One region of the Vibrio pomeroyi genome, then DNA from elsewhere that is predicted to be linked to it. Evidence: predicted binding sites of a transcription regulator. Region 1 holds the regulator's gene; each other region holds the start of a gene.

Region 1 (6,796 bases):
CGTAACGCAGTACCTTCTGTTGAGAGTGCGCTTTCTCTAAACGCTCAGCCAACTCTTCGCTTAACACAGAAGCCTTATCAAAGAAGTCATCTACCGACAGATCTTGCAACTCTTCAGGTACCAATGATTCCACTTTTACGTTTTCAGGCTCGATGTCTAAACCCGATTCACGCGCCAGAATCACCAGCTTACGCATCACGTCTGAACCATCTAGGTCAGCACGAGGGTCAGGTTCAGTCAGGCCTTGTTGCCATGCTAAGTCAACCAACTCGCTGAACGGCACGGTGCCATCAAACTGTTGGAACAACCAAGACAGCGTGCCCGAGAAAATGCCAGACAACGCAATAATGTCATCGCCACTTTCACGTAAGTCACGTACCGTGTGGTTAATCGGTAAGCCGGCACCGACAGTCGCGTTGTACAACCAATGACGGCTGATCTTCGCGAAGGCATCTTGTACCTGATGGTAGTACTCGCTTGATGCAGAGCCTGCCACCTTGTTCGCCGAAATCAGGTGAATGCCTTGTTGCGCGATTTGCAGATATTTTGCCGCAAGTACAGGGCTCGCAGTCACATCGAGAACCACTGCTTCGTCATAACCTTGAATAGAGCCTAAACGCTCTAACCAGTCGTTACCATTGTTGGCAATCGCTTCGTCGTCAAAGCGCTTACCTACCGAAGTCGCATCTATGCCTTGGTCATCGAACCAATAGGTTTGGCTATCAACCACGGCTACTAATTCAAAGTTCATTCCACGACGCTTTTCAAGTTCCGCTTTTTGCTCAGCAAACAGGCTTAACCAGCTTGAACCAATATTGCCCTTGCCACATAAAGCAATCGCAACACGCTTCTGCGCTTGGAATAGTTGAGAGTGAATACCTTTCACTAGGCTTGATGTTTCACTCTTGCGAATCACTGCCACTAAGCTCAAGCCAGAGTTAGCTTCTGAGATGAATTCAACCGGCGAGCTCTTAAGTTGTTGGTAGAAACCGTAACAGTGGTTCGGGTTCTTAGTCACGCCAGCACCCACGGCAGCAATCAAAGAGAAACCCTCTTTAAGCTTAATCTCAGCTTCAATCGCGTGATCTTGTAGATATTCTAAAGCGCCACCAGCGATCTCTTCTGTGTAAGCAAGGCGCAAACAGTGCTGATCCGGTTCAAGCTCATAAGCAAGCGGCTCGAGTTGAGCACGCTTAAGCCCTTCAAGCACTTCACTCTCTAGACGGTCAAAGTCATGCCCATGACCAAAGGTCAGCTGCACGATAAGCACTTCATCCAAAGATGTGATAATTTTTGCGCCACGACCCGATGCCAATACACGCTCTATCTGTGTAGAGCCCGCCTCAGGCTGATAGCTGCAGCGTAAACTTAAGTCCATAGCACTTTGAGCCACAGGCTGTAGCGTTCGACTGTGAAGCACTGGAGCCGCTAAACGAGCTAATTCACTCGCTTCATCAAGACGAAGCAGAGGCAATAAACACGCATCCGAGACCAAACGAGGGTCTGCGCTGTATACACCAGCTACGTCACTCCAAATCGTTACGCGTTCAACCTCAGCCAATGCTCCAATCACAGTTGCAGAGTAATCCGAGCCGTTACGGCCGAGTAGAACCGTTTCACCCTCAGTGTTTTGAGCCATAAAGCCAGTAATCACCACGCGGCAATGTGCATGCTGCGCCAAAGCTTCTTTAATCAGAGGGTAAGAGCGTGCGCGGTCAACTTCAGGTTGAGCGCCCACTTCTGCACGCAAAAAGGCACGTGCATCTTGAGCAACCGCTTGTAAATCATGTTGACACAACAAAGCAGCTAATAGACGTGAAGACCAAACTTCACCGTGTCCTAGCACTTGTGCTTTTTGCGCTTCGCTTAGAGGAGCCGTTAGCTCACCCAAAGCGGTAAATTCTTGTTGAATGGTGGCCGTTAGCTGAGCCGCAGACTCACCTTCAAGCAGTGCTTCAATCAGCTCAAGTTGGAACTGACGAAGTGCTTGCAAACATTCATGGGCAATACGACCATCTTTGTCGAGCGCTTCAACAAACTCAATCAAGCGGTTGGTTGTTTTACCCGCTGCCGATACCACGACCAAGTCAGTGGCTGATGAGTATTCTCTAAGAATGTTGACCACGCGCTGGTAACACTCAGGATTCGCTAAGCTGCTGCCACCAAATTTGTGTAGCTGGCGAAAGGTTGCCATTATTAACCCTCCCCTTCAGCGATAAAGCCTTGTGTCTTTTCAAACGCTTGCTTGAGGTCATCAATCAAGTCTTCTGCATCTTCAAGACCAACAGAAAGACGCAGTAACTGTTGAGAAACGCCCGCCTCTGCCAGTGCTTCTTCGCCCATCGCACGGTGAGTCATTGACGCAGGGTGGCAGATTAAGCTTTCCACACCACCCAGAGATTCCGCTAAAGAGAACAGCTCTAACTTATCAACAAAGTACTTAAGCGCCTCGAATGAGCCTGCAAACTCGAAGCTCAGCATTGAGCCAAAGCCAGACTGCTGCTTCTTCGCGATATCATGACCCGGATGTTCAGGAAGGCTTGGGTGGTAAATCGTGCCGACGAGATCTTGTTGCTGCAGAGACGCCAGAATTTCACGTGAACTCTCTTCGTGAACTCGCATACGCGCACCTAGCGTACGAATACCACGTAGAGTCATGTAGCTATCAAATGGTGTGCCGGTCGCACCAATACAGTTACCCCACCACGCTAGCTCTTCAGCGTGCTCTTCCGTTTTGGTGACAACAACGCCACCAATAACGTCCGAGTGTCCGTTGATGTACTTTGTGGTTGAGTGGATAACAAAATCCGCACCCAGTTCTAAAGGCTTTTGGAACACCGGTGTCAAAAACGTGTTGTCGACAGCAACCAGAGCACCAACCTCTTTCGCTTTACGACAAGTTTCTGCAATATCAACCACACGAACCAAAGGATTCGATGGTGTTTCAATTAAGATCAACTTTGGCTTAAGCGCGATCGCCGCATCCAGTGCCGTTTGATCCGATTGATCAACGAACAGAACTTTGAAGTCACCTTTGAGTGAGCGAGTGTTAAACAGACGGTAAGTACCGCCGTAGCAGTCGTGTGGTGCGATAATAAGATCATCGCCGCCTAAGAAAGCAGAAACCCATAAGTTTAGCGCCGAGGTGCCACAGTTAGTGACCACCGCGCCTTTGCCCGATTCAAGCTCAAACAGTGCCGTTTCTAATAAACCGCGGTTGGGGTTACCAGAACGGGTGTAATCGTACTTTGGCACTTCACCAAAAGCGGGAAACCCATAGTTAGTCGAAAGATAAATTGGTGGGACAACGGCATGGTGTTGCGTGTCTGACTCGATACCAGTACGTACTGCGATTGTTGCTGGCTTCCGGCTGCTCATAGGTGCTTCCTTACAAGTTTTGCGTCTGAGAATCACAGCAGCTTGTCGGCATTTTGCGGCTGTGTTAGATATATGTTATTCACTTTACTTTCATAAACGTGAGACGTCAACACTTCTAGACGTCTATATGTCTTTGCTTATGGCGGTAAATCCCGCTAAAATCACCACTATTAATTTATTCTAACAACTAAAGTGATGAAGGTACGCAATGGCCGACTGGAATGGTGAATACATAAGCCCATATGCTGAGCATGGAAAGAAAAGCGAACAAGTAAAGAAAATTACAGTTTCTATCCCTCTAAAAGTGTTAAAGGTTCTAACTGACGAGCGCACTCGCCGCCAGATTAACAACCTACGCCATGCAACAAACAGTGAGCTACTGTGCGAAGCCTTTCTACATGCGTACACAGGCCAACCACTACCAACGGATGAAGACCTTCGTAAAGACCGCCCAGACGATATTCCTGCTGAAGTGAAAAAACTGATGACAGAGATGGGTATCGAGTTCGAAGCGTTTGACGAAGAATAAAAACAACTCAGTCACTGCCTTCATTATTGATTCGCTCTAGCTGAACCCTATTGATCACATCGTGCATTGTTTTTATGACTGCGCTGTGAATGATAGACATAAAAAAACCGACTTCAGATGAGTCGGTTTTATTATTCTTTTGCGCTCAATAGAGCAGCAGCTATAAAAAGCTATTAAGCCATATAGTTAGCAGGCATCTCGATACGAGCTACGCCAGACTCAACAGCCGCTTCTGCTACTGCTTTCGCTACGCGAGGAAGTAGACGTGGATCCATTGGCTTAGGAATGATGTAGCCTTTACCAAATTCCAGTGCAGTTTCACCCGCCGCTGCCAGTACTTCAGCCGGAACTTCTTCTTTCGCCAGTTCACGAATCGCTTTAACCGCCGCCAACTTCATTTCGTCATTAATTTCGCTTGCACGCACATCTAGTGCACCACGGAAAATGAATGGGAAACAAAGTACGTTGTTTACTTGGTTAGGGTAATCACTACGGCCTGTACCCATGATAAGGTCAGAACGAACTTCGTGAGCAAGCTCTGGCTTGATCTCTGGATCTGGGTTTGAACATGCAAACACAACTGGCTTATCAGCCATCAGCGTTAGTGCTTCAGCTGGAAGCAGGTTAGGACCCGATACACCCAAGAATAGATCAGCGCCTTCGATAACATCTTCAAGCGTGCGCTTATCAGTGTTGTTTGCGAACAGCTCTTTGTATTCGTTTAGGTCGTCACGACGAGTGTGGATCACACCTTTACGGTCCAGCATGTAGATCTTCTCACGCTGAGCGCCACACTTAATCAGTAGTTCCATACATGCAACCGCTGCTGCGCCAGCACCTAGACAAACGATCTTACACTCTTCTAGCTTCTTACCTTGAAGCTCGATCGCGTTCAGCATACCTGCTGCTGTTACAATCGCTGTACCGTGTTGGTCATCGTGGAATACTGGTACATCACAACGCTCAATCAGACGACGTTCAATCTCAAAACAGTCTGGTGCTTTGATGTCTTCTAGGTTAATACCGCCGAATGTATCTGCAATGTTCGCAACTGTATCAACGAACTCATCGATTGTGCGGTGTTTTACTTCAATATCGATAGAATCTAAACCAGCAAAACGCTTAAACAGTAGCGCTTTGCCTTCCATTACTGGTTTAGAAGCAATAGGACCAAGGTTACCTAGGCCAAGAATCGCTGTACCGTTAGAGATAACAGCAACCATGTTGCCTTTACCTGTGTACTTATAGACGTTATCAACGTTCTGTGCGATCTCGCGAACAGGCTCAGCCACGCCTGGGCTGTATGCAAGTGCTAGGTCTTCTGCAGAGTTTGCAGGCTTCGTCAGTTCTACGGCAATTTTGCCTGGAATCGGGAACTCATGATAATCAAGAGCTTGCTGACGGAATTGTTCTTGAGGCGATAATTCTTGAGAGGATTGAGCTTGGCTGCTGTCTTCAGACATAGGTGTAGGTTCCTAGGATATTATTATTTGGGGGATCTTGTTCATGTTAATGGATGTACTTCAAAGTTCCTAGGTGGTTGAAGCCTCTGTCTCATTAAAAAACGAGATTTCACTACTAATAAGACCAGTGAGCAGTTGAAATTACTATCGCTTGTTGAACTTTCGTGCGGAATTTTAGTGGTGAATGATAAGCAAGGAATTGCCCTGCAATAGAATAAAGAGGCAACTTATCGTTAAGTGAGATGGATACTTGGATGGAAGTCAGTGATTTTACAAATTGCAGGCAACAAAAAAGGACACCGAAGTGTCCTTTTTATGTCTAAATAGCGAGAATTACTTCTTGCTAGAAAGAGCACCGAAACGCTTGTTGAAGCGATCAACACGGCCGCCAGTATCTACGATACGTTGCTTACCAGTGTAGAACGGGTGACATTTGTCACATACGTCTAGGTGGATTGATTCTTTTGCTAGCGTTGAGTTGAACTCAAATGTGTTGCCGCAAGAACAAGTAGCAGTAACTGCTTTGTATTCTGGGTGGATTCCAGCTTTCATGGGATAACCTCAAGTAGGCCGTGTCGCTATACGATTCTAAGCCGCACACCACACGTAGTTTAAAAAAGAAATAAAGACACCGCATTCGCACAAAAGAGTGACGAAGCCATACCTTTAAGGCGCAGTATAGTAATGAATCTATAAGGCAGGATCAACTGATTTGATACATTTTTCACCAATTGTGTCTTTATTTCCTTTTTCAGCAGAAGTGTTAATTGAAATTTGGGGATGATAGCTGCCTTCGTGCGTTAGCTTGCCCTCTCTCATTCAAACTGCTCCTCGAATTTAACCGCCTTATCCTTTAGACTGTTCGCTCTCGTCAACTCAGATAAAGCCGTCCCTTTATGCGTCCAATGATTGCCCGTGTGGCACTGCCTGTTCCACTCGACAAGCAGTTCGATTACAAGATTCCAAACCACCTATTTCCGATTATTGGTGGACGAGTCTCTGTGCCTTTTGGACGACAAACCTTAACTGGAATAGTTACGGCTCTGGTTAACGAATCCGAATTCGAGCTAGACAAGCTCAAGCCAATTAAAGCGCTATTGGATAACCAACCGGTTTGGCCGGAATCTGTCTACTCACTGTTAACGTGGTGCAGTCAGTTCTATCAATACCCGCTTGGTGAAACCTTTGCCAATGCCCTACCGAGTGCGTTACGCAAAGGCAAAGCGGCAGACTTCGCGACACTGGTCGAGTGGCAATTGACGCCGTCAGGCAGAGATCAGCTGATGCAAGGCTTTGGTCGCGCTGTCAAACAAGCCAAAGTGATGCACATGCTTGAGCACGGTCCTGTTCCTCATCAAGAGTTCATTGATGAAGAAGTGGGCAGTGCAGTACTTAAGACGTTGGAAGAAAAAGGCTGGATTGAATC
Region 2 (6,796 bases), 580 kb from region 1:
AAAAGCCATCACGATGACGGCTGCACCATAACGACGAACTAACTTGGCTTGCTCTACGAACTTCTCTTTGCCTTCTTTCAGAGAGATCGAGTTAACGATACCTTTACCCTGAATACACTTAAGGCCAGCTTCGATAACTTCCCATTTTGAAGAGTCGACCATTACTGGTACTTTTGAAATCTCTGGTTCAGAAGCACATAGATTAAGGAATTTAACCATGCACGCTTCAGCGTCCAGCATCCCTTCATCCATGTTGATATCGATGATCTGAGCGCCATTTTCAACTTGTTCGCGAGCGACACTCAAGGCTTCATCGTAAAGCTCTTCTTTGATCAAGCGCTTGAAACGGGCAGAGCCAGTAACATTGGTACGTTCACCAACGTTTACAAACAGAGATTCTTTCGCGATGGTCAGAGGTTCTAAACCAGATAGACGACACGATACTGGTAGGTCGGGCAACTGACGAGGGGGAACACCTTCAACCGCTTCCGCCATTTGGCGAATATGCTCTGGCGTGGTACCACAACAGCCACCAATCAAATTCAAGAAACCACTTTCAGCCCACTCTTTAACATGTTCAGCCATATCTTCGGGTGAAAGATCATACTCACCAAATGCGTTAGGCAAACCTGCATTAGGGTGAGCAGAAACATAGCTCTCAGAGATACGAGACATCTCACCGACATACTCACGCAATTCGTCAGGGCCTAATGCACAGTTCAAACCAAACGAGATAGGTTTAACATGACGAAGGGCGTTGTAGAAAGCTTCTGTTGTTTGACCTGAAAGTGTACGACCTGATGCATCAGTAATGGTACCTGAGATCATTACAGGTAAAGTGATACCCACTTCTTCGAAAACAGATTCCACAGCAAAAGCACACGCTTTGGCGTTTAGTGTATCGAAGATAGTTTCAATAAGAATTAGATCTGAACCGCCTTTAATAAGAGCACGAGTCGATTCGGAGTATGCTTCGACCAACTCATCAAAGCTAACATTACGATAACCCGGATCATTAACATCTGGAGAGATAGAACAAGTACGGTTAGTCGGACCTAATACACCCGCTACAAAGCGAGGTTTTTCTGGGGTCTTTGCTGTCCACTCATCAGCAGCTTCACGGGCAAGCTTGGCGGCAGCAAAGTTGATTTCTTCACTAAGACTTTCCATATCATAGTCGGCCATAGCAATGGTTGTAGCGTTAAAGGTATTGGTTTCGAGGATGTCAGCCCCAGCTTCCAAATATTGTGAATGGATATCTTTGATAAGCTGAGGTTGTGTCAGCACTAAAAGGTCATTGTTACCTTTTAGGTCACTATGCCAATCAGCAAAGCGTTCACCACGATAGTCTTGCTCTTCCAATTTATAGTCCTGAATCATGGTGCCCATGCCACCATCAATCAGTAAAATTCGTTGCTTCAACAGAGCGTCAATCTTTTGCCTTACATTACTTCCCACGGTACAACCTCATTCCTTTAATTATCCTTCCATCCTATCACACATTAAAAAGGAGTCTAGACGTCTAAAAAGGAAATTGATTACCGACTCATGACAAAAAAATGTTTGCTATTTGAGCATGAGACAACGAAAATTCACACTCATACTTTGTTACATGTTGGAATCCCAATGTCGGTCTATTACACCTTATGTTTCTTATCCGCAGCGGCAATGCTCATTGCTTTCGTGAATACCAAAATTGGTAAAATGCAGACAACCATCGCCATCACTGCTGGCTCAATGATGCTGTCTCTATTGATTATCATTGCAGGACAAAACAATTGGTTCCAACTGGCTGACATCGCCTCAGAAACCGTTGCCAGTATCAACTTTGAAGACTTCCTACTCAAAGGAATACTTGGCTTCCTGCTTTTTGCTGGCGGGTTGGGGATTAAATTACCGAATCTAAAAGACCAGAAGTGGGAAATAACGGTACTCGCACTTGGCGCTACGCTGTTTTCAACATTCTTTATCGGCTTTGTGCTCTATGGATTCTGTCAGTTCATCGGTATTCAATTTGATCTGATTTATTGCTTACTCTTTGGTTCTCTAATCTCTCCTACCGATCCAATAGCAGTGTTAGCGATAGTGAAGAAACTTGACGCTCCAAGACGAATCTCAACTCAAATCGAAGGAGAGTCTCTATTTAATGATGGCTTTGGTTTAGTTATCTTCGTAACTTTGTTCACCATTGCGTTTGGTACAGAGGCGCCGACAGTAGGCAGTGTGACAATGTTATTCGTCCAAGAGGCTATTGGCGGTATCGTCTACGGATTTGCTTTAGGTTTGATATTCCATTATCTGATCAGTAACACCGATGACCACTCGATGGAATTACTGCTAACCATCGGCATCCCGACGGCCGGTTATGCCTTCGCAGAAGTTCTACATGTGTCAGGTCCATTAGCGATGGTGGTATCAGGTATTATGATTGGTAACTGGACGCGCTTTATCGGATTCTCTAAAGAAAGTGAGGATCACCTAGACCACTTCTGGGAGTTGATAGATGAGTTCTTAAATGGCGTACTATTCTTATTGATCGGTATGTCGATGCTGCTGTTCAAATTCCACCAAGAAGACTGGATTTTAATGGCATTCGCAGTTCCTCTAGTATTGAGTGCGCGCTACCTAAGTGTTTTCTTGTCCTATATCGGATTCAAACGCTTTAGAACGTACAACCCATGGTCGATTAAGATTCTAACTTGGGGCGGCTTACGCGGTGGCTTAGCACTAGCCATGGCACTCTCAATACCATCAGGTATCTGGGTGATTGAAGATAAGCTCATCGATGTAAAAGAGATCATCCTTGTCATGACCTATGCCGTCGTGGTGTTCTCGATTCTGGTTCAAGGCTCAACAATTACTCCTATGATAGAGAAAGCGAAACAAGCCGAGAAAGAGTTAGATTAACACTCCGAATTTGTGAACATAGGCCGCTTACTTAAGCGGCCTTTTTTATATCCATTTATCACCCTTCTCTCAAGTCACCATACCCGTCTTATTTTGCTTCAAAATTCTCACAGTCTTCTATTTTCTTTTGGCCAAGAAGAGCTAACTCAATTCAATCATGACTTCTCTGTATTCCCAAATCATAAACTGCGCGAGAGTACTAACTAAACAAGCTTTAAAGCAGCTAAGCTCGTTGCCTATAATTCGCTTTGATAGAACCCAAAACTAAAAAAATATAGATATTAGGGCTAATAGACTAAATGACTGTCAGCAACCTAAACCAGTAATTTCAAATTAAGTAAAAGTGGTGATAAACGAGTGAGGAGCAAATCATTTTAGAGTTAGGGGGGAGAGTAACGACAATTTAAGCTAGCTAAAGCAGGTGATACATCAAAAAAGAAGAGGTCAGCCTAATTATCCGGCTATCGACTACTCAAAGGATTAGAGTTGCATGGTGTTAATTAGATTTACTCCATTAGATCAACGCCAAGAAGCTAAGATATTCGCTTTCGAGTTTTGCTAGCTATACCGCTGTAGCTTCTGCGGTATAGCTCTAAAAAGGTTAAGGGTAATCCCAAACCATTTTGAAAAAAATACCAGATACAAAAAAGCCTCAATATTTCTGCTGAGGTTTTAGATACGGCAGGGGTGGAAGTTTAGACTCCCAATACGCGCTATTTGGGTAAGTCGGGGAATTCGCTGCTCTGAAAATGTATTAGATTCAAAAAGCAAAAAGGCTCTAGCATAAATGCTAGAGCCTTAAATATGGCAGGGGTGGAGAGATTCGAACTCCCAACACGCGGATTTGGAATCCGCTGCTCTGCCAATTGGAGCTACACCCCTAAAACTTTATCTTACTTCAGATTCGAAAAAACCTCGCACTAGGCGAGGTTATCGAATAAGTGGCGGAGTGGACGGGACTCGAACCCGCGACCCCCGGCGTGACAGGCCGGTATTCTAACCAACTGAACTACCACTCCGCAGTGGACTACTTGTCGTCGCTGACAAGTCGTTCATAATTTAAAGCCTGGCGATGTCCTACTCTCACATGGGGAAGCCCCACACTACCATCGGCGCTATTGTGTTTCACTTCTGAGTTCGGCATGGAATCAGGTGGGTCCACAATGCTATGGTCGCCAAGCAAATTTTAAAATTCGGAAAACTGTATTTAAAAGTAACTCTTCAAACTCATTCAAGGTCTGTCTTTGAGTCCACAAAACCCCTTGGGTGTTGTATGGTTAAGCCTCACGGGCAATTAGTACAGGTTAGCTCAATGCCTCGCAGCACTTACACACCCTGCCTATCAACGTTCTAGTCTTGAACAACCCTTAAGGACGCTTATAGCGTCAGGGAAAACTCATCTCAGGGCTCGCTTCCCGCTTAGATGCTTTCAGCGGTTATCGATTCCGAACTTAGCTACCGGGCAATGCCATTGGCATGACAACCCGAACACCAGAGGTTCGTCCACTCCGGTCCTCTCGTACTAGGAGCAGCCCCCTTCAATTTTCCAACGCCCACGGCAGATAGGGACCGAACTGTCTCACGACGTTCTAAACCCAGCTCGCGTACCACTTTAAATGGCGAACAGCCATACCCTTGGGACCGACTTCAGCCCCAGGATGTGATGAGCCGACATCGAGGTGCCAAACACCGCCGTCGATATGAACTCTTGGGCGGTATCAGCCTGTTATCCCCGGAGTACCTTTTATCCGTTGAGCGATGGCCCTTCCATTCAGAACCACCGGATCACTATGACCTGCTTTCGCACCTGCTCGAATTGTCATTCTCGCAGTCAAGCGGGCTTATGCCATTGCACTAACCACACGATGTCCAACCGTGTTTAGCCCACCTTCGTGCTCCTCCGTTACTCTTTGGGAGGAGACCGCCCCAGTCAAACTACCCACCAGGCACTGTCCGTAATCCCGATTCAGGGACCAACGTTAGAACATCAAAACTACAAGGGTGGTATTTCAAGGACGACTCCACCACATCTAGCGACGCGGTTTCAAAGTCTCCCACCTATCCTACACATGTAGGTTCAATGTTCAGTGCCAAGCTGTAGTAAAGGTTCACGGGGTCTTTCCGTCTAGCCGCGGGTACACTGCATCTTCACAGCGATTTCAATTTCACTGAGTCTCGGGTGGAGACAGCGTGGCCATCATTACGCCATTCGTGCAGGTCGGAACTTACCCGACAAGGAATTTCGCTACCTTAGGACCGTTATAGTTACGGCCGCCGTTTACCGGGGCTTCGATCAAGAGCTTCGACCGAAGTCTAACCCCATCAATTAACCTTCCGGCACCGGGCAGGCGTCACACCGTATACGTCATCTTACGATTTTGCACAGTGCTGTGTTTTTAATAAACAGTTGCAGCCACCTGGTATCTGCGACTCTCGTCTGCTCCATCCGCAAGGGACTTCACTGATAAGAGCGTACCTTCTCCCGAAGTTACGGTACCATTTTGCCTAGTTCCTTCACCCGAGTTCTCTCAAGCGCCTTGGTATTCTCTACCCGACCACCTGTGTCGGTTTGGGGTACGATTCCTTACAATCTGAAGCTTAGAGGCTTTTCCTGGAAGCATGGCATCAATGACTTCACTACCGTAGTAGCTCGACATCGTATCTCAGCGTTAAGAAAGTCCGGATTTACCTAAACTTTCCGCCTACGTACTTGAACCTGGACAACCGTCGCCAGGCCCACCTAGCCTTCTCCGTCCCCCCATCGCAATTGTAAGAAGTACGGGAATATTAACCCGTTTCCCATCGACTACGCCTTTCGGCCTCGCCTTAGGAGTCGACTTACCCTGCCCCGATTAACGTTGGACAGGAACCCTTGGTCTTCCGGCGAGGGAGTTTTTCACTCCCTTTATCGTTACTCATGTCAGCATTCGCACTTCTGATACCTCCAGCAGCCCTTACAGACCACCTTCAACGGCTTACAGAACGCTCCCCTACCCCACATACCCTAAGGTACGTAGCCGCAGCTTCGGTGTATAGCTTAGCCCCGTTACATCTTCCGCGCAGGCCGACTCGACCAGTGAGCTATTACGCTTTCTTTAAATGATGGCTGCTTCTAAGCCAACATCCTGGCTGTCTGAGCCTTCCCACATCGTTTCCCACTTAGCTATACTTTGGGACCTTAGCTGGCGGTCTGGGTTGTTTCCCTCTCCACGACGGACGTTAGCACCCGCCGTGTGTCTCCCGGATAGTACTTACTGGTATTCGGAGTTTGCAAAGGGTTGGTAAGTCGGGATGACCCCCTAGCCTTAACAGTGCTCTACCCCCAGTAGTATTCGTCCGAGGCGCTACCTAAATAGCTTTCGGGGAGAACCAGCTATCTCCAGGTTTGATTGGCCTTTCACCCCTAGCCACAAGTCATCCGCTAATTTTTCAACATTAGTCGGTTCGGTCCTCCAGTTGATGTTACTCAACCTTCAACCTGCCCATGGCTAGATCACCTGGTTTCGGGTCTAATCCTAGCAACTGTACGCCCAGTTAAGACTCGGTTTCCCTACGGCTCCCCTAAACGGTTAACCTTGCTACTAAAATTAAGTCGCTGACCCATTATACAAAAGGTACGCAGTCACACCACGAAGGTGCTCCTACTGCTTGTACGTACACGGTTTCAGGTTCTATTTCACTCCCCTCACAGGGGTTCTTTTCGCCTTTCCCTCACGGTACTGGTTCACTATCGGTCAGTCAGTAGTATTTAGCCTTGGAGGATGGTCCCCCCATATTCAGACAGGATATCACGTGTCCCGCCCTACTCGTTTTCACTGATGATGAGATGTCGATTACGGGGCTATCACCCTCTATTGCGGCACTTTCCAGAGCCTTCATCTGTCTCATT
Region 3 (6,796 bases), 190 kb from region 1:
GCTGGTGGCCAAATTGCCAAGCGGGCACCACGTGTTCCCATTCAATTCGACTCGCCCGTTTTTGCTGCTTTCGTACTTGATAACCACAGCCGTCAAGGTCTGGAATGCCTTTCTTTTTGTCTTTCCAAGTAATGTCACACCCACAATAGAATGAAGTCGGGTGATCAAGGTAGATCTTCACGGCTTCTTTTTTTGCTTTGGAGAATGAGCTTGGTGGAGCGGCGAAAACGCTTTGGGTTACCAATAGGCCAAATACTATTGATAAGTAAAAAGACACTGATAGGCCAAATGCTTTTGGAGTGGTTTTATGCATAGAAAAAGACTGATAAAAGTATGATAAATATCAGTCTAGCACTCAAGTGATAGATTTCTCCATTACATTTCAATCATCTACTTGTTGGAGTGCAGTTTCTTGAAGAAAAGTAAGCGGGCTACTCAATTGGACACGTGCGAGTGATAGGGCGTTAGCTGAGCTGCGTTCCTGTAAAGGCCAAGGTTTGATTGCACTGTTGGCAGCGATAGCTTGACTGGTTACGCAATACCTTGTTGTGACGTCTAATCGAAAGTGGGTAAACCGTGCAGTCGCAGCGGTATTCAAAGGTCTTGCCTTGCACTGAGGTGATCTCAAAACTGTGGGTTGTTTTGGCTGGTACGTTGAATACCTTTTCCATCACGTATTTCCACTCATTCCCGTGAGGTCTCACTCGTCCAAATACTTGATGTGTGATCAGATGTGCCAGTTCATGAGGCACCACCTCGTTAATGAAGGCATCTTCATTCTCGGCGAAGAGTACATGGTTAAGCTTAATTTCATTGAGCTGAAGGTAGGCCTTTCCCGCAGCTTTGCCTCTTAACTTGTAAGTAATGGTTGGGCATGGGAATTCACGAGAGAAATGTTGATTAGCGATAGCTAGGCACTCGGCCAACTTCTTATTTGCTCGATGTTGTTGCGGGGTGTAAGACAAACGTTGTTAACTCCAAAAAAAGGCCTCAGCGTTTAAGCTAAGGCCTCATCATAACATTGCTCGTTATTCTGGCGATAATTTATAGGTGGTGATTCTTCTTAATGATTTCGTGGTAGGCATGCCATGTACCATAACCAAGTAGTGGCATGGTGACGATCATACCAATGCCGTAGGTCGCGAAGCCCACCAGAATACCGGCACAAATAATACTTGCCCACACCACCATTGCTGGGATATTGGATTTCACGGCATTGAAGCTAGTAAAGATCGCGCTCATCACATCCACGCGTCTCTCCATCATCAATGGGATAGAAAACGCTGAGATGCTGAAGATTAGGCTAGCGATAACGAATCCAATCACAGACCCCGTGATCAAGAAGGGCGCAAACTCGGCCAGTGGCGCACCTTGTACAGATGGATACAAAGCATGCAACAGAGCGGCGATACGCATCCAAAATATCATCGCGACCATTAAGACAATCGCAAAAGCCCATTGATGGGTTGAGTTGCGAGTGATGGCTTTCATGGAGTGGAGTAGGCTGGCGTTGTGTCCTTTTTCTCTTTCCCAGGCTGCGTCATACAAGCCCAGAGCAAGAAAAGGTCCTATTAGCATGTACACAATCAAGCTTGGCATCACCACCAAGTGTGTTCCTTGCCATTGGACAAGTTGAACTATGGCGATTGCCGCTCCCATAAAGCACAAACCGTAAAATGCGCTGATTAATGGCATTCTTACTAAGTCATGCAGAGCAAGCGACAACCAATGAAAGGGTGCGGAAATACTGATTTGGTTGCAAGGAATGGTACGAGCGTAATCCTTATCGCTGACCTTGTGTTTTTTATCGTTCAGTTCGGATGGGTGCGCGGTACGAGGCATAGATCCCCCTAGTTAAATAACGTCCTAGTTATAATTCCATAAGGCTCATCGGTGTGGCTTTTGTGAGAGTTATGGTGTTGAGCTAAATTGCTCTTTGTCATCCCAGTTTTTGTTCTAGCGTGCATTTAACGAGCGTTATCAGACTGAATTAATTTAAGTTAAATGTGAGCTTGATCGCCTAGGAGTTACCTTAACTATTGTCAGTAGTGTTAGAAAACACAAATTATCGGCGGCTTTTTATACTTAGTGGTTAACGGTAAAGAAGGGCGTGAAAGAAGGGTGTTGCGAGTAAAAGTTTGGTAAGTACATAAAAATAAAGCCCTTACTAAGCAGTAAGGGCTTTAAAGAAACAAATCGCAGTGGCTAAATTATTTTAGGCCAGCGAAGTCTGCAAGGATTGCTGCTTTGTCAGTCGCTTCCCAAGGGAACTCTTCACGACCGAAGTGACCGTATGCTGCAGTCTGCTTGTAGATAGGCTGAAGAAGGTTCAGCATTTCTTGAAGACCGTATGGACGTAGGTCGAAGTTTTGACGAACAGCTTCAATGATGATTTCGTGAGCTACTTTCTCAGTACCAAACGTTTCAACCATGATAGATGTTGGATCTGCAACACCGATAGCGTAAGACAGTTGAATCTCACAACGGTCAGCCATGCCAGCAGCAACGATGTTTTTCGCAACGTAACGTGCTGCGTAAGCTGCAGAACGGTCAACTTTTGATGGATCTTTACCAGAGAAAGCACCGCCACCGTGACGAGCTGCGCCGCCGTAGGTATCAACGATGATCTTACGACCTGTTAGACCACAGTCACCCATTGGTCCACCGATTACGAAACGGCCTGTTGGGTTGATGAAGAAGTTAGTGTCTTTGTTGATCCACTCAGAAGGAAGTACTGGCTTGATGATCTCTTCCATTACTGCTTCACGTAGATCCGGAGTTGTTACTGAATCACAGTGTTGAGTAGAAAGAACAACAGCATCGATACCAACGATCTTACCTTGGTCGTACTGGAATGTTACTTGAGATTTCGCATCTGGGCGAAGGAAGTCAAGTTTGCCGCTCTTACGTACTTCAGCTTGCTTCTTAACAAGAAGGTGAGAGTAAGTAATTGGAGCTGGCATTAGGATTGGCGTTTCGTTAGTTGCGTAACCAAACATGATGCCTTGGTCGCCAGCGCCTTGCTCTTTAGGGTCTGCTTTATCAACACCTTGGTTGATGTCTGGAGACTGCTTACCAATTGTGTTTAGAACAGCACAAGAGTCAGCGTCAAAGCCCATATCAGAATGAACGTAACCAATTTCACGTACTGTTTCACGAGTGATTTCTTCGATATCAACCCATGCAGACGTTGTTACTTCACCGCCAACCATAACCATGCCGGTTTTTACGTAAGTCTCACAAGCAACACGTGCTTTTGGATCTTGTTCCAAGATGGCATCAAGAACAGCATCAGAGATTTGGTCTGCAATTTTATCTGGATGGCCTTCTGAAACAGATTCAGAAGTGAATAGGTGCTTAGCCATGAGAGCTCCACTTTTAGGTTTTGGTGTAAATAGTTTTATGGCGTCGCAAGCTAGGAAGCGCCGCCATTAAATACAGTATATTTTGTAGGTGTTTCTACATCTAGACGGCTATTCTAAATTCCAGCGGTCGAATTACAAGCTCTTTTTTATGATATGTCATAACTAAACGTTTGCGTATCGTTTGAGATAAGCCGTTGCTAAGTGATGTAAATGATCGAAAATTGCGAAAAATGACCGTTAAAATGCCAGTAAAACGTTTGCAGTCGCTATAGTCGTTTGAGAGAATACCCGCGCTAATAAAAATGAAAACTTTAGCATCAATCTCTTTTTTAAATCGCTTATGTATCCAGGAGCAGACATGCCTTCTCGTAAAGATCTAGCCAATGCAATCCGCGCACTTAGCATGGACGGTGTTCAACAAGCAAATTCAGGCCACCCAGGCGCACCTATGGGCATGGCTGACATCGCTGAAGTTCTTTGGCGTGGCCACTTGAACCACAACCCAGCAAACCCAGAGTGGGCTGACCGCGACCGTTTTATCCTGTCTAACGGCCACGGTTCAATGCTGATTTACTCTCTGCTTCACCTTGCAGGTTACGAGCTTTCAATTGAAGACCTTAAAAACTTCCGTCAACTTCACTCTAAGACTCCAGGTCACCCAGAGTACGGTTACGCTCCTGGTATCGAGACAACTACTGGTCCTCTAGGTCAAGGCATCACTAACGCTGTTGGTATGGCAATGGCTGAGAAAGCACTGGCTGCACAGTTCAACAAAGAAGGCCACGACATCGTAGACCACTACACTTATGCATTCATGGGTGATGGCTGTCTGATGGAGGGTATCTCTCACGAAGCATGTTCTCTAGCAGGTACGCTAGGTCTAGGTAAACTGGTAGCTTTCTGGGATGACAACGGCATTTCTATCGATGGTGAAGTTGAAGGTTGGTTCTCGGACGATACACCTAAGCGTTTTGAAGCATACGGCTGGCACGTAATCCCAGCGGTAGACGGTCACGATTCTGATGCTATTAACGCTGCGATTGAAGCGGCTAAAGCGGATCCTCGTCCAACGCTTATCTGTACTAAAACTATCATCGGTTTTGGTTCTCCAAACAAAGCGGGTACGCACGACTGTCACGGTGCTCCACTAGGCGCTGATGAAATCACAGCAACTAAAGCTGCACTTGGTTGGGAGCACGGTCCTTTCGAAATCCCAGCTGATATCGCAGCTGAGTGGAATGCGAAAGAAGCAGGCGCAGCGAAAGAAGCAGCGTGGAATGCTAAATTTGACGCATACGCAGCGGCTTACCCAGAGCTAGCAGCAGAATTCAAACGTCGTACTAACGGTGAACTTCCAGCTGAGTGGGAAGAAAAAGCAAATGCAATCATTGCTGATCTTCAAGCTAACCCAGCAAACATCGCTTCACGTAAAGCATCTCAAAACGCACTAGAAGCGTTTGGTCAAATGCTTCCAGAATTCATGGGCGGCTCTGCTGACCTTGCGCCTTCTAACCTAACTATGTGGTCTGGTTCTAAGTCTCTTGAAGCAACTGACTTCTCTGGTAACTACATCCACTACGGCGTACGTGAATTCGGTATGACGGCTATCATGAACGGTATCGCTCTGCACGGTGGTTTCGTACCATACGGCGCTACTTTCCTAATGTTCATGGAATACGCGCGTAACGCAATGCGTATGGCTGCTCTGATGAAAGTTCAGAACATCCAAGTTTACACGCACGACTCTATTGGTCTTGGTGAAGATGGTCCTACTCACCAACCGGTTGAGCAGATCGCATCTCTACGTTTGACTCCAAACATGAGCACATGGCGTCCATGTGACCAAGTTGAATCTGCAGTCGCTTGGAAACTGGCTATTGAGCGTAAAGATGGTCCTTCATCTCTAATCTTCTCTCGTCAAAACCTTGCACAACAAGATCGTAACGCTGAGCAAGTCGCTAACATCGCTAAGGGTGGTTACATCCTGAAAGATTGTGAAGGCAAGCCAGAGCTAATCATCATTGCAACAGGTTCTGAAGTTGAGCTTGCAGTTGAAGCTGCTGCACAACTAACCGCTGAAGGTAAAGCTGTACGCGTAGTATCTATGCCTGCAACTGACGCGTTCGACAAGCAAGACGCTGAATACCGTGAGTCTGTACTTCCATCTGACGTTACTGCTCGTATCGCAGTAGAAGCTGGTATCGCTGACTTCTGGTACAAGTACGTAGGTTTCGGTGGCAAGATCATCGGTATGACAACGTTCGGCGAATCTGCACCAGCAGGCGAGCTATTCAAGATGTTCGGTTTCACTACTGAAAACGTAGTAAACACAGCGAAAGAGCTTCTTGCTTAATCATTGACTGATGGCCTTGTGCTAACAGTTAAATGAAAGAAAAAACCGAGCGCTGAGCTCGGTTTTTTGTATCTGGGATTTGTTTTCTCCTAGACTCATCTTTATACGCAGCAGATCAATCTGTCCTAAGTAGGCTGAGTTATTCAAGTAATGCCTTTTGGGTAGGATTCAGTTATCATCTGTTGCACGAAATTTTGGTTAGATGTACGGAACTATGCTAAAAGTCGCGATAAACGGATTTGGAAGAATAGGGCGTAATGTATTACGCGCTGTTTATGAAAGTGGCAAAAGCCAACAAATCAAAGTAGTAGCTGTCAATGAGCTTGCTCAGCCTGACGCTATGGCTCACCTATTGCAGTACGACACCAGTCACGGCCGCTTCGGTAAGAAGATCTCCAACGACCAAGAGCACATCTATGTCCATCATGGCATTGGTGCGGAAGATAAAGGTGACTTCGACACTATTCGTATCTTGCACCTTGCTGATATCGAGTTGTTGCCTTGGCGTGACCTTGAGGTGGATATTGTACTCGATTGTACCGGTGTTTACGGTTGCCGAGCTGACGGCCTAGCACATATTGCTGCTGGGGCGAAAAAGGTGCTGTTTTCACATCCTGGTGCGAACGACCTTGATAACACCATTATCTATGGCGTGAATCACGATACCATCGAAGCTGACCACCGAATCGTTTCCAACGGTTCATGTACCACCAACTGTATTGTTCCTATCATTAAGGTTCTTGATGACGCCTTTGGCATCGAATCCGGTACCATCACAACGATTCACTCTTCAATGAATGATCAGCAAGTGATCGATGCGTACCACAGCGACCTTCGTCGTACTCGAGCTGCGAGCCAATCCATCATTCCTGTCGATACCAAATTGCATAAAGGTATTGAAAGAATCTTCCCGAAATTTTCTAACAAGTTCGAAGCGATATCTGTGCGTGTACCAACGGTAAACGTAACAGCGATGGATTTAAGTGTCACAATTAATACAAATGTGAAAGTTAATGACGTAAATCAAACCATTGTTAATGCGTCCCAGTGTACATTACACAATATAGTTGACTATACT

What was found. Region 1 encodes MetJ, which represses methionine synthesis genes. Its sites were predicted from a motif close to TTAGACNTNTANANGTCTAA; they were not measured.
Region 2: metH (methionine synthase) is a predicted target of MetJ. The motif match lies at 1,507-1,526, and genes of this name have one in related genera.
Region 3: metK (methionine adenosyltransferase) is a predicted target of MetJ. The motif match lies at 3,458-3,477, and genes of this name have one in related genera.

The regions. Positions count from the first base shown of each region.
Region 1 covers NZ_AP025506.1:3,353,452-3,360,247, forward strand. The annotation lists gene OCV12_RS14890 (bifunctional aspartate kinase/homoserine dehydrogenase II) at 1-2,194, opposite strand, end outside; gene OCV12_RS14895 (O-succinylhomoserine (thiol)-lyase) at 2,197-3,378, opposite strand; gene metJ (met regulon transcriptional regulator MetJ) at 3,587-3,907, shown strand; gene OCV12_RS14905 (malic enzyme-like NAD(P)-binding protein) at 4,081-5,370, opposite strand; gene rpmE (50S ribosomal protein L31) at 5,704-5,922, opposite strand; gene priA (primosomal protein N') at 6,267-6,796, shown strand, end outside.
Region 2 covers NZ_AP025506.1:296,649-303,444, reverse strand. The annotation lists gene metH (methionine synthase) at 1-1,458, opposite strand, end outside; gene OCV12_RS01420 (cation:proton antiporter) at 1,627-2,907, shown strand; tRNA gene OCV12_RS01415 (tRNA-Trp) at 3,713-3,789, opposite strand; tRNA gene OCV12_RS01410 (tRNA-Asp) at 3,850-3,926, opposite strand; rRNA gene rrf (5S ribosomal RNA) at 3,972-4,087, opposite strand; rRNA gene OCV12_RS01400 (23S ribosomal RNA) at 4,181-6,796, opposite strand, start outside.
Region 3 covers NZ_AP025506.1:3,162,148-3,168,943, reverse strand. The annotation lists gene OCV12_RS13845 (endonuclease) at 1-313, opposite strand, end outside; gene OCV12_RS13840 (SprT family zinc-dependent metalloprotease) at 465-965, opposite strand; gene OCV12_RS13835 (DUF2189 domain-containing protein) at 1,045-1,842, opposite strand; gene metK (methionine adenosyltransferase) at 2,211-3,365, opposite strand; gene tkt (transketolase) at 3,724-5,718, shown strand; gene epd (erythrose-4-phosphate dehydrogenase) at 5,933-6,796, shown strand, end outside.